3 regions of the Tatumella sp. UBA2305 genome follow, and region 1 is predicted to be linked to each of the others. Evidence: predicted binding sites of a transcription regulator. Region 1 holds the regulator's gene; each other region holds the start of a gene.

Region 1 (4,290 bases):
GACGAAAATTCGTCCCGGACGATAGGCATGTGCCGGAAGGTGTCAGGGAGTAAACCAGCTCTGATGACGCTGATGATAATTCCAGCGTCTCCACAACGTAATTCCGCGCAGTAACATAAATACACATAACGCCAGCCATACCCCGTGGTTTCCCAGCCAGGGAACCGTACACAGGGTCAGACCGAAACCTGCAGCAGCCACCGCCATACTGTTACGCATCTCTTTCCCCCGGGTAGCACCAACAAATAATCCGTCCAGCAGATAACACCCTACGCCTGCAAGGGGGAGAATGATCTGCCAGATCAGGTAATGGTCGGCCAGTTGGCGCAATGAGGGTAAGGAGGTCAGCATATCGATAATCCAGGGGCCTGCAAGGGCATAAATCAGTGAAAATGCCACCGCTACGATGCCAGCCTGCCGACAGGAAGCATGCCAGACTTCAGGTAACCGCCCTGCTTGCCGCGCACCATAGGCCTCACCGGAGACCGCCTCCACCGCATAAGCAAACCCATCGAGAGCATAGGAGGTAAACGACAGAAACATCATTAGTAAAGCATTCACCGCCACAATATCGCCCCCCAGCCTGGCCCCTGTCATAGTCAGCGAGGCGAAACAGAGTTGCAGCAACAATGAGCGCAGTAAAATATCGCGGTTCAGCCCCAGCACTCGTTTGATATCTCCCCGCCAGGCTCCCGGCAGTGAGCGCGGATCAATTCCCTGCCGGGCCAGTACACGCCATACCAGCACCATCCCGGTCAGCAATGTTACATATTCGGCTATCACAGTGGCTCCGGCTGCGCCCCGTACCCCCATGTGCAGATGCAGTACCAGCAGTAGCTCCAGAATAATATTCACCAGATTACCGGCGACCAACAGAATGACCGGTGCTCTGGCATACTGAACCCCAAGCAACCAGCCCAGAATGACCAGATTAGCAAATGTTGCCGGTGCACTCAGCCAGCGGACATCAATAAACTCACGGGCCTGATACAGGATGGCAGGGTCGCCGCCAATTACCAGGGTGGCGAGATGACTAAGCGGTTGCCGAAACAATAAAAACAACAGACCTGCCAGCAGGCTGACAATCATCGGCTGCACCAGTGCCCGAACCAGTGCCGGATTATTTTTTCCACCCCACGCCTGGGCCGTCAGCCCGGTGGTACTCATTCGCAGGAAAAGCAATAACATAAACAGAAAACTGGTAATCGTGGTTGCTACAGCTACCCCGCCCAGATAAATCGCACTGTTCAGATGGCCAATCACCGCAGTATCGACCAGTCCCAGTAACGGCACGGAGATATTAGACAGGATCATCGGCAGCGCCAGTCGCCAGAGTTGTTTATCGGTGCGGTTAAAAAAAGACATGGACTATCCTGCGGCTGTATACGGCAATGGGGAGAGGTTATTTTACAGAATGCTGATTAAGGCAGGCTGGCCTTAACCTTTCGGGCACGGGGGTCGTTGCTTCAGAACGCCCCCGTATTGCCGTGATTACAATACCGGCCAGAAGCCGGAACAGATCAGGGCAGTTTACAGCCATTCACCATTGCGGATAACACCCACGGCGAGGCCTTCTACTGTCAGGTTTTGCTCGCGGACATCGACCACAATCGGTGAAAACTCACTGTTTTCCGGCAGAAGATGTACCGTGTTCCCCTGTTTTTTCCAGCGTTTAACCGTCACTTCATCGTCAATTCTGGCGACCACGACCTGGCCGTTTCGAACATCCTGAGTCTTATGGACAGCCAGCAGATCGCCATCCATGATACCAATGTCTTTCATCGAAGTGCCGCTGACTCTCAGCAGAAAATCAGCCGCCGGCTTAAACAGGGCCGGGTCAACCTGAAAATGGCTTTCGATATGCTGCTCAGCTAACAATGGCTCGCCGGCGGCGACACGGCCAATCAGCGGTAATCCTTCTGCTGTCTCTTCTTCCATCAGCAGTCGGATCCCCCGTGAAGCGCCTGAAACAATCTCAATGACCCCCTTACGGGCCAGAGCTTTCAGATGCTCTTCGGCAGCATTTGGAGAGCGGAATCCCAGCCGGGAAGCAATTTCAGCACGAGTCGGTGGCATCCCTGTCTGGTGAATATGGTCGCGAATCAGGTCATAGACCTGCTGCTGCCTGCTGGTTAATGCTTTCATCCCGCCCCCTGGTTGTTTATACAGTCGCTGTGAGTATATACAGGTATTTGGGAAATGAAAACTAAAAACCGTCATAAAACAAACAACTGTCGGTGACTATTCCACCGTTCACCACCACTGCCATAGCACAGAAATCCAGACAAAGGCCGCCAGCAGTAAAGCGATAAATACTGCCGCTGACCCCATATCCTTCGCGCGGCCGGACAACGGATGAAGTTCCGGGCCAAAACGGTCGACCACCGCCTCAATAGCACTGTTGAGAATTTCGACGATAATCACCAGTACCACTGACCCAATCAGCAAAATACGCGAGACCGTATCCACTTTCAGACAGGCAGCAATAATCACCGCCATAATCGCGAGCACAGTTTCCTGTCGGAAGGCAGCTTCATGTTGCCATGCTGCGCGCAATCCCTGCCACGAGTAGCCTGCAGCTTTAATGACCCGTCGCCATCCTCCTGTTGCACCCGCCATCAGGGGTTACTCCTTTTCAGAATAAAATTTCCGTCAATCTCAGACATGTTTACTTGCATCCTCACAGATATTCTTTGCAGTTTCTGGTATGCTTGCGCCGCTTTGCTAACATAAGAGGCTACAGATTTGTCTATGTCAGGTTGGCGTAAACTTTATTATAAATTACTGAGTTTTCCATTATCTTTGCTGGTGAAAAGCAAGGTGATACCGGGAGATCCTGTCTCTGAACTGGGTCTGGATCCCACACGTCCTATTATCTATGTATTTCCGTACGATTCCAAAGCCGATCTCATGGCGATGCGGGAGCAGTGCCTGAAGCATGACCTGCCTGATCCATTGCTGCCCGTTGAAATAGATGGCCATTTCCTGCCACGTCATGTGTTTATCCATGACGGACCACGGTTACTGCCCTATTTCACTCCGAATCAGGAAACCGTCAAAATATTCCATGATTACCTGGATCTGCACCGCAATAATCCGGCACTGGATGTTCAGCTGGTTCCGGTATCGGTGATGTTCGGTCGTGCTCCGGGTAAAGAGACCCAGGGAGAAAATACCCCGTTACTGCGCGAGCTGAACGGGGTACAGAAATTCTTCGCTATCCTGTGGCTTGGCCGGGATAGTTTTGTGCGCTTCTCGCCAAAAGTTTCTCTGCGGCAGATGGCCGATGAACATGGGACTGATCAGTCCATTGCCCATAAGTTATCCCGGGTGGCCCACATCCATTTTGCCCGCCAACGGCTGGCCGCCGTGGGTCCGCGGCTTCCTGCTCGTCAGGATCTGTTCAATAAGCTGCTACAATCGAAAGCTATTGCCAAGGCCGTGGAGGACGAGGCTCGCAGTAAGAAGATTTCCTACGATATGGCCCAAAAGAATGCCGTGGCCATGATGGAAGAGATTGCCGCCGATTTCACCTATGAAGCTATCCGCATTACCGATCGCGTGATGGGCTGGCTCTGGAGCCGGTTATATAAAGGGATTAACGTCAGCGGCGGCGAACGTATTCGTCAGTTGGCCCAGGATGGCCATGAACTGGTCTATGTTCCCTGTCATCGCAGCCATATGGATTATCTGCTGCTCTCCTATGTACTTTATCATCAGGGGTTGGTGCCCCCGCATATTGCCGCCGGGATTAACCTGAACTTTTGGCCGGCCGGACCTGTATTCCGTCATCTGGGTGCCTTCTTTATCCGTCGGACCTTTAAAGGTAACAAACTCTACTCCACGGTATTTCGTGAATACCTCGGTGAATTGTTCAGCCGTGGTTATTCGGTAGAGTACTTTGTTGAAGGCGGTCGTTCCCGTACCGGACGGTTACTTGAGCCGAAAACGGGTACCCTGACCATGACCCTGCAGGCGATGCTGCGCGGTGGAAACCGACCCATCACGTTAGTGCCCATCTACATTGGTTACGAACACGTGATGGAAGTGGCGACTTATGCCAAAGAGTTGCGCGGGGCGACCAAAGAGAAAGAGAGCCTGTGGCAGATGTTGCGCGGATTGCGCAAGCTTCGTAACCTCGGGCAGGGCTATGTTAACTTCGGCGAACCACTGCCGCTGGTTAACTACCTGAACAATAACGTTCCGGAATGGCGCGAAGCCATCGACCCGATAGACCCCCAACGTCCGGCATGGATGACCCCGGTCGTCAATGACATTGCCCGCCAGGTG
Region 2 (4,290 bases), on a different contig from region 1:
ATCCGGTGTAGAGAAAGCGACGATTATACAGGAAATAAGGGGATGAAACAGTGTGGTTTGATAGGCGAACAGCATAGAATAAGCTAAAGTAATCCTGACTACAGCGACTATAAAAACTGTTATTCTTAATCTGATACCTGAAGATGATGAGACCCCGATGAAATATCTGCAACTTGAGAATCTGGAGTCCGGCTGGAAATGGAAGTACCTGGTGAAAAAGCACAGGGAAGGTGAGGCCATCACCCGTTATCCGGAACAGAGTGCTGCGGAAGAAGCGGTGAGAATACTGATCACTCTTGAACACCGGCCTGGTGAAATTGCTGGCTGGATTGAGCAACATATGAATCCGGTGCTGTTTAACCGGATGAAGCAAACTATCAGGGCACGCAGGAAACGGCATTTTAACGCGGAGCATCAGCATACCCGCAAAAAATCTATCGATCTGGAATATCTGGTATGGCAAAGATTGGCAGGGTTGGCACAACGCCGCAATAGCACGCTGTCGGAAACGATTGTACAGTTGATTGAAGATGCAGAAAGGAAAGAAAAATATGCCTCTCAGATGTCGTCACTAAAACAAGACCTGCAATCGATTCTTGGACAGGACTCTAAAAGCAAATAGCTCTGAAGACATCAAGGTGTTAACGCACTTATCAGATTTATCGCCGTAAATAAAAAACCCCGCCTTAGCGGGGTTTTTTTCACTGTTACATATTAGCCCTGTGGCTGAGTAACAACGTCTTTGATACCTTTAACTTCGATCTCAACACGACGGTCAGGACCCAGACATTCGATCAGGGCAGCACGGCCTTTCACGTTGTCACAGGTGCTGCCGGTAACCGGGTCAGCTTTACCCATACCTTGTGCAGAGATTTTGTTTGAAGGGATACCTTTAGAGATCAGGTAATTAACAACAGACTGTGCACGCTGCTCAGACAGCTTCTGGTTGTATTGTGCTGAACCGATACGGTCGGTGAAGCCCAGAACAACAACAGAACCATCTTTAGGATCTACAGAGCTCAGCTGGGTGTACAGCTGGTCCAGAGCCTGCTGGCCGCTTGCTTTCAGAGTTGATTTGTTGAAGTTAAACAGTACGTCTGATTTCAGAGTAAAGTGTTTGGTTTCAACAACCGGAGCCGGAGCTGGTGCCGGAGCAGCAACAGGGGCTGGAGCATCATCCTGACCAAAACGGTAAGAAACACCCAGGCTCAGCATTGAGTTATCAGGACGTGCACCAACGGTCTGTGCATCACCAATGTTGTTAACCCACTGGTAGTCCAGACGGGTTGCCCAGTTCTGAGTGATCGCATATTCAACACCCACTGCTGCCAGTGGAGAAACACCGGTATCGTGGTCAGACTGACCGTTACGGTAGTCTTTACTATCTGCACGCCATACCATGCCGCCCAGACGAGTATACACGTCCAGATCGTCCATGATTGGGTAGCTCAGTTTAGCTGCTAACTGAACGCCCTGCGCTTTGAAAGCACCGTGGTTAGTTGAACCGTAAGGCATGCGGCCTAACCAGTCATAACCCAGTTCGAAGCCCAGGTACTGGTTTGCCTGATAGCCAACGAATGCACCGGCACCCAGCTGGTTCTTTTTAGGAGCGTTGCTGACATTGTTGTAATTGTTACCGTAGAACCCGGTATCGTGGTACTGAGACCAGCCCAGTTTACCACCGGTGTACCAGGTGTTATCTTTTGGTGCGGCCTGCGCTACGGTAGCGAAACCTGCCAGTGCCACTGCAATTGCGATAGCTGTCTTTTTCATTTTGCGCCTCGTTATCATCCAAAATAGGCAATGAGCATAAATGTTGCTCTTGGTTGTAATCCTTCGCCGGGTTGTATCGCTCGATTTTTACTCTGCCAAACAGGAGATTATTGAGCACCCTGGCGAGCTAAAGTCTACAACGAGATTAGAAAGTTACAAGTAAGATATGATGTTGTACAGTAAAAAAACAGCAAAATGTACACATCCTGTAACATTTAAAACTGAACTCTGGTCAGTGAACTTATCATAAATTGACCTTAACCCATTGTTGGCTCAGGAATGTCATGACTCTTCAGTGATTTATTTTTCTTCACGCAATTTTTTCTGAGAAAAATCTTATTTTAGCTCAATGTAGTAAGGGAGACTGAATTTTCAACCGATTTTCCTGTCTGCCGGGATAATTAAAGTCATTTTCCTCCCGCATTATCAGACCGAGAGTACGACCCTCTTTTGCTGCCTGTTCGAGTTCCTCACGTTCAGCCGCCGTTAAATGTTCGGGCAACCATGCAAGGACGACACTAAAATTTCCTGAACGAAGTGCTTTGGCCATCGCTCTCACACCGCCTTCGGCAGTGAGTGAAGGAACCTGCATACTTTTTTCCAGGGGTAATCCTGATTGCTGTAACCAGTGACGGTTTAGTTTATGTGCTGGTGTCAGCCATAGCTGCCAGCGGGACTGCTCACTAAGCTGCTTTAATAAAGGTAGCAGTAAACTGTTAAGTAGGGCAGGATGCTGCGCATGGTAACTTAGCTCACTGATGCAGCCGCAGACCTCAGAAGAGGGGGCTGAGTGACGGTGAATGTTGAAAGTTTCTGATTTCAGTAGCTGAGTACGCATTTTTTTACCCATCCGCAATGAACTGTATGTATATACAGTATTCCTGTTGTGAACAAAGATCAATCATTTTTCTGAAAACAGTTCGCAGAATCTTAAACTAATTCACCAAACTACGATTTATACATTGAACAACTAATCGCTTTTGTTTACCTTCCAACATGTTGATAAATATTATTTTATTGGCAGCTATGCCATTGCCTGAACCAGGGAGGTTCGCGATGAATATATCCGTTCAACGTGTTGAAGAATCAAAGAAACATCTGGCTGAATTAGGTGAAATTCAGTCACGTACCCAGTTTGGCGGGTACTCTTTATCAGTGGAAAAAATTGTCTTTGCACTGGTGAGTGACGGGGAGTTGTATCTGCGTGCCAGCGAAACTATGCAGCGCTACCTGCAGCAACGTACGTTACAGCCGTTCATTTTCCATAAACGCGGGCAATCAATTAGCCTGAACTATTTTAAAGTCGATTCCCGCCTCTGGCATCATACCGATGAGTTGCTGGAGTTATCCCGCGGATCACTCGATGAGGCCAGAGCATTACGTGCGGCACAAGTTAACTGCCAACGCCTTAAAGACCTGCCCAATTTAAGTATTCGACTCGAAATGTTGCTGATAGAGGTTGGAGTGACAACCACGACCCGGTTGAAAGATTTGGGGGCCAAGCAATGCTGGGCGAGGCTAAGAAGTAAAAACCGTCATCTTGGCCTGAAAACATTATATGCATTACAAGGGGCGATTTCTGGCCAGCACCAGGAAGTGCTGGCCAGAGAGGTAAGGGAAGATCTTAAACGCTGGTATCAGCAATTTACTCAGAGTTTGGTCATGACCCCGGGAAAAGCCACTAAAGGGCCTTCATTTCCTTCCTGATACTGATAATGTCGGGTAGCACTTTTAGTAACAAGCCAATCTGCTGCAGCATCACTGGCTCCTTGCTTTCCGGATTGGCTTCAATAGTGTTCATCTCTTTGATGAGTGAATGTAGTTTGTCGGTGATGTGTTGTTCGTTCTCAGGCGTGGCATGCAGAACATTTTCAGACAGGCTAACTGTATCGTCCAGAAGCTGTAATAAATCCTGTCGGTCGGTCTTTTCCCTGTGGGCTCCTAATGCCGAAATATAACTGAGAAAACTGTGATTAAGGCAAAGCACCCTGAACGCCAGATCTTTGACGGGCAGTGTCAGTCCATTTTCACTGTTCAGATTAGATATCACCAGTGCCAGCTCTGCATCAGAATTGTGCGCATCCCTGCGGGCAACACGGTAAGACATGCGGTTATCTTTACCTTCGTGGTATTGCTCCAGGATAGCATCCAGATACTTATTATTCGCGGCCAGTGCTTTGTTAATTACGTCGGGTAACTGACGATAACGCCAGTCCGGAAAAATCCAGGCTACGGCCATCCAGGAGAGAGCACAGCCGATAAGAGTATCTATAATTCTTGGCAGCGCAACATCAAAACCTTCACCTAACAGATTAAAACTGAGCAGGGCCAGTAAGGTGATGAATAATGTTGCCTGAGCATACTGAATAAGCCGGAAGGCAAAGAATAGCACTCCGCTGACCACTATCAGAATCAGTTGGCCCTGGATAGAGGGAACCAACCACAGTACTGGCAGGCCGATGATAATTCCGGCAAGTGTGCCAATGATTCTGAGAGCCAGACGCTTTCTGGTTGCAG
Region 3 (4,290 bases), on a different contig from region 1:
TATGCGCATAACGGACAACTCAACGGATACCAGAAACTGGATAGCGGAAATTATCGTCCGGTCGGTGAAACCGACAGTGAAAAGGCATTTTGTTGGATCCTGCATAAACTTGCGACCCGTTATCCGCGTACGCCGGGGAACTGGCCGGCGGTTTTCAGGTATATCGCGACTCTGGCTGCTGAGCTACAGCAAATGGGGGTCTTTAATATGCTGCTGTCGGACGGGCGCTATCTGATGGCTTACTGCTCGACCAATCTGCACTGGATCACCCGCAGAGCCCCGTTTGGCAAAGCGACTCTTCTTGATCAGGATGTTGAAATTGATTTTCAGCAACAGACAACTCCGAACGATGTGGTGACGGTGGTAGCCACTCAGCCATTAACGGGGAATGAAACCTGGCACAAAATTGCGCCAGGTGAATGGCAGTTATTTTGTCTGGGTGAGCGCCAGGAAGGTCTTTGAAGCATTCTCTGAGCTGTTGCTGAACGGGTTCTGATTCAGAACATATTGCCCGTTATTAACGGTTACGTTCGGCGGCTGCTTATACTTCAGAAAATAGTCATACCCTGGTTTCAGCTGCTTCCAGAAACCGATGTAAGCCGAATCCCGGTGGCGTAGCATATTGCTGTCGGTCATCCGGAACGGAAAAATGTTCACCTCAACCTGAGACTGGCCATTTCGCAGTGCAGCATTCACATAGGTATAGATTTGATCCATATAGGCATTCGTCATGGCATAACAGCCAATGGATACACAGTTACCATGAATCATCAGATAGTTACCGCTGTATCCATTCTCACGATCATACTGGTTTGGGAAACCAATATTAATGGCGCGGTAGAAATGGCTGTCAGGTTTTAACTGATTAAGCCTGACGGAATAGAATCCTTCAGGGCTTTTAAAATCACCCTCGACTCGTTTCGGCCCAAGACCTCCGGAAAAATCACAGATACGAAAACTGTTCAGCAACCGGTATTCATTGCCGATTTTTCCGTACAGATCGAGCGTACGTTCTTGTTTAAAGATCTGAATAAATACCGGGGTACCCAGCAATTGTTGTTTTAGTTCTTTACTGACGGGTTGCTGTGGAGAGACCGGAGTCTCAAACATCGCCAGACAATAGGCCGGGATTAAAAGCATCGCAAGAAAAAGTGCGATTTTACGCATGCTGCTACCTTGAACAAAGAGTGAGAGAATACTGTCTTTTATACCATCGCTACGGATTAATCTGACATCGCGGTGGTTTAGCGAAACATTAGCATTGTCAGCAGTTTTATCAAGCAACAGACGCATATATTTGTTCCAATAGTTGGGTCTGTCAGATTTCTGACGCTGTTTAAAAAGCAGACAGGTACACAGACACTCAATAGTTGAAATTTTAACTGAACATTTATACAGTGGTCACTCTGTTTTTAGCGGGGTCTGAAGGATGCGTAAAATCATTCATGTCGATATGGACTGTTTTTATGCAGCCGTGGAAATGCGCGATAATCCATCACTGCAGGATATTCCTCTGGCGATAGGTGGCAGCCGGGAACGCCGCGGGGTGATTAGCACGGCTAATTATCCGGCCAGAAAATTCGGGGTCAGGAGTGCCATGCCGACGGCAACAGCCCTTAGGCTATGTCCGCACTTAACCTTGCTCCCCGGCCGTTTTGATGTTTATAAACAGGTTTCTGAACATATCCGACAAATTTTTGCCCGCTATACCTCACTGATTGAACCGCTCTCTCTCGATGAAGCCTATCTTGATGTCAGTGACTGTACACAGTTTCATGGTTCGGCGACCCTGATTGCCAGGGATATTCGCCTGGCCATCTGGCAGGAATTACGGCTCACTGCTTCTGCCGGAGTCGCGCCGATTAAGTTCCTGGCCAAAATCGCTTCTGATCTGAATAAACCCAATGGCCAGTTCGTCATTACTCCCGACGCAATGGATAGTTTTATCTGTCAGTTGCCGCTGGAGAAAATTCCGGGAGTAGGGCAGGTATCAGCCAAAAAGCTGGCAGATATGGGGCTGAAAACCTGTGCGGATGTCAGGCAGGCGGAGCTGTCGTTGTTGCTGAAAAGTTTTGGTAAATTTGGACGGGTCCTTTGGGAGCGCAGCCATGGGATTGATGAGCGGAATATTATTGCTGACCGGCAGCGCAAATCGGTAGGAGTAGAAACGACACTGGAGAAAGATATCGATCGTTGGGAGCAGTGTCTTGAAGTTCTGGAATTACTCTATCCTGAACTGGAGCGTCGTCTGAGAAAAGTTCGCCCTGATTTACGCATTTCCCGGCAAGGGGTGAAATTTAAATTTTCTGATTTTCAGCAAACCAGCCGTGAGCATGTCTGGCAGGTACTGAATAAACAGGATTTACTGGCGATTGCGAGGGAGAGTTGGGATGAACGGCGAGCAGGCAGAGGGGTCCGACTGGTGGGACTGCAGGTGACGCTACCTGACCCTTATGCCGAGCGGCAGCTGCTGTTAGGACTGTAATTATTTATCGACTCCAGGCCGGCACTGATATCAGGTGCCGGCCCGGGGTAGGTTATGCCTGACGTCCCCGGAAATAGGTCAGTGCCAGCGCCAGAGCCAGTACCAGCCCTTTGATTATGTCCATCGCATAATAGGGCACAGATAACATCACCAGACCATTTTGCAGTACACCCAGAATAATGGCACCAATCAGTGTGCCGAGGGCATTGGGTTTTCCTGATCCGGCCAGTGATAAGCCAATCCATGCGGCGGCGACGGCATCCATCAGATAACCACTTCCGGCATTCACCTGTGATGAACCGATACGGGAAGCCAGTAAAATACCCCCAAGCCCGGCAAGCAATGACGCCAGAAGGTAGGCGGCAACACGATAACGGGTGGTACGGATGCCGGAAAGGCGTGCGGCTTCGGGGTTACCTCCCAGTGCATACATCCGGCGGCCGTGTTTAGTGAGTGACAGGCCAATCTGGGCAATCACCGTCACAACCAGCATGATGATCACAATGCCTGGAATTTCACCCAGTACGCTGAAGTTTGCCGGGATAATGCCTTCAGCCATATCTCCGCTTGGCATTACCATATTTTGAGTGATGGAACCGCCATAGCTGTATGTCATGGCGACTCCCTGCACCACGAATAATGTGGCCAGAGTTGCCAGCATATCCGGAATGCGCAGGACCACAATCAGAAAGCTGTTAAATAGCCCGACCAGCAGACACAAAGCCAGTGTGATAAGGATGGCTGTGGTAGTACCGTAGCCGTGCCAGACAAACATTGAAATCACCAGAGCATTGGCTAATGATGCCGTGGAACCCACCGACAGATCAAACCCGCCAACGGTCAGTGAAACCGCTACCGCCATGGCAATGACTGTGACAATCGCGATGGAGCGTAAAATGTTCAGCAGGTTATCAGGCTCCAGGAATCCGTTGGCTGTCAGACCGAAGCCAGCCAACAGGATAACCATGGTGAGTAACATTCCCCATTTGTACAGGAAATCAAAAAACCGCTGGTGCCAGTGGGTTGTTGAAGCGGGTGAATTAGGGGTGCTGCTCACGCAGGAGTTCCTCCGGTTGAATAAAGTAACAGTGTTTCTTCACTGGCATGTTTGCCCTCCAGTTCGGCGACGATCCTGCCGTCCCAGAGAACACAGATTCGGTCACATAATCCGACCAGTTCGGCAAATTCGCCGGAAGCATAGATTATCCCTTTGCCTTCTCTGGCAAGCTGATCGACTAACCAGAAAAGATCAGATTTGGCTTTAACATCGACACCTTTTGTCGGTTCATCGAAAATCAGGATGTCAGACTCACTGGCCAGCCATTTACCGATGGCAACCTTTTGCTGATTTCCTCCGGACAGCCGTCGTAATATCTGCTGAGGGCCCCTGCTTTTCACGGCAAGTTTGCTGATAATCTGTTGTGCCCATTGTACTGACTGTTTTACGCTGAAAAATCCATGAGAAGAAAAGCGATCGTCTGCACTGACCGACAGATTCATTGCCACCGATTCATCAATAAAAATACCTTCTTTTCGGCGCTCCTCGGGTACCAGGGCAATGCCCGCGGCAACAGAATCGGCGGGGGAACGGGGTTTCCAGGGTTTCCCGTGTAATTGTGCGCGGGTCAGTTTGCTTTTGGATGCACCAAACAGGGCTTTACACAATTCTGTCTTGCCCGCTCCGGCAAGTCCTGCAATACCGAGTATTTCACCCTTATACAGTGTCAGACTGATATCCTGTAACAGGTTTTTGTCGTGTAATCCTTCCACACTCAGCAACTGTTGTGTGGAAGGAGCCGGGCGCG

The links. The regulator LexA, encoded in region 1, represses DNA repair genes until DNA is damaged. The targets are predictions, from matches to a motif close to TNCTGTATGTACATACAGNA.
Region 2: a site for LexA is predicted at 2,632-2,651, ahead of sulA (SOS-induced cell division inhibitor SulA). Genes of this name have one in related genera too.
Region 3: a site for LexA is predicted at 1,381-1,400, ahead of dinB (DNA polymerase IV). Genes of this name have one in related genera too.

Annotation. Positions count from the first base shown of each region.
Region 1 is NZ_DDVT01000013.1:17,834-22,123, forward strand. It holds gene zur (zinc uptake transcriptional repressor Zur) at 1-25, shown strand, start outside; gene dinF (MATE family efflux transporter DinF) at 43-1,365, opposite strand; gene lexA (transcriptional repressor LexA) at 1,531-2,145, opposite strand; gene B3Z23_RS05825 (diacylglycerol kinase) at 2,254-2,619, opposite strand; gene plsB (glycerol-3-phosphate 1-O-acyltransferase PlsB) at 2,752-4,290, shown strand, end outside.
Region 2 is NZ_DDVT01000011.1:22,242-26,531, reverse strand. It holds gene matP (macrodomain Ter protein MatP) at 158-622, shown strand; gene ompA (porin OmpA) at 715-1,773, opposite strand; gene sulA (SOS-induced cell division inhibitor SulA) at 2,120-2,611, opposite strand; gene B3Z23_RS04380 (TfoX/Sxy family DNA transformation protein) at 2,830-3,480, shown strand; gene yccS (YccS family putative transporter) at 3,455-4,290, opposite strand, start outside.
Region 3 is NZ_DDVT01000009.1:25,607-29,896, reverse strand. It holds gene B3Z23_RS03630 (class II glutamine amidotransferase) at 1-462, shown strand, start outside; gene dpaA (peptidoglycan meso-diaminopimelic acid protein amidase) at 427-1,167, opposite strand; gene dinB (DNA polymerase IV) at 1,430-2,485, shown strand; gene B3Z23_RS03615 (ABC transporter permease) at 2,538-3,542, opposite strand; gene B3Z23_RS03610 (sugar ABC transporter ATP-binding protein) at 3,539-4,290, opposite strand, start outside.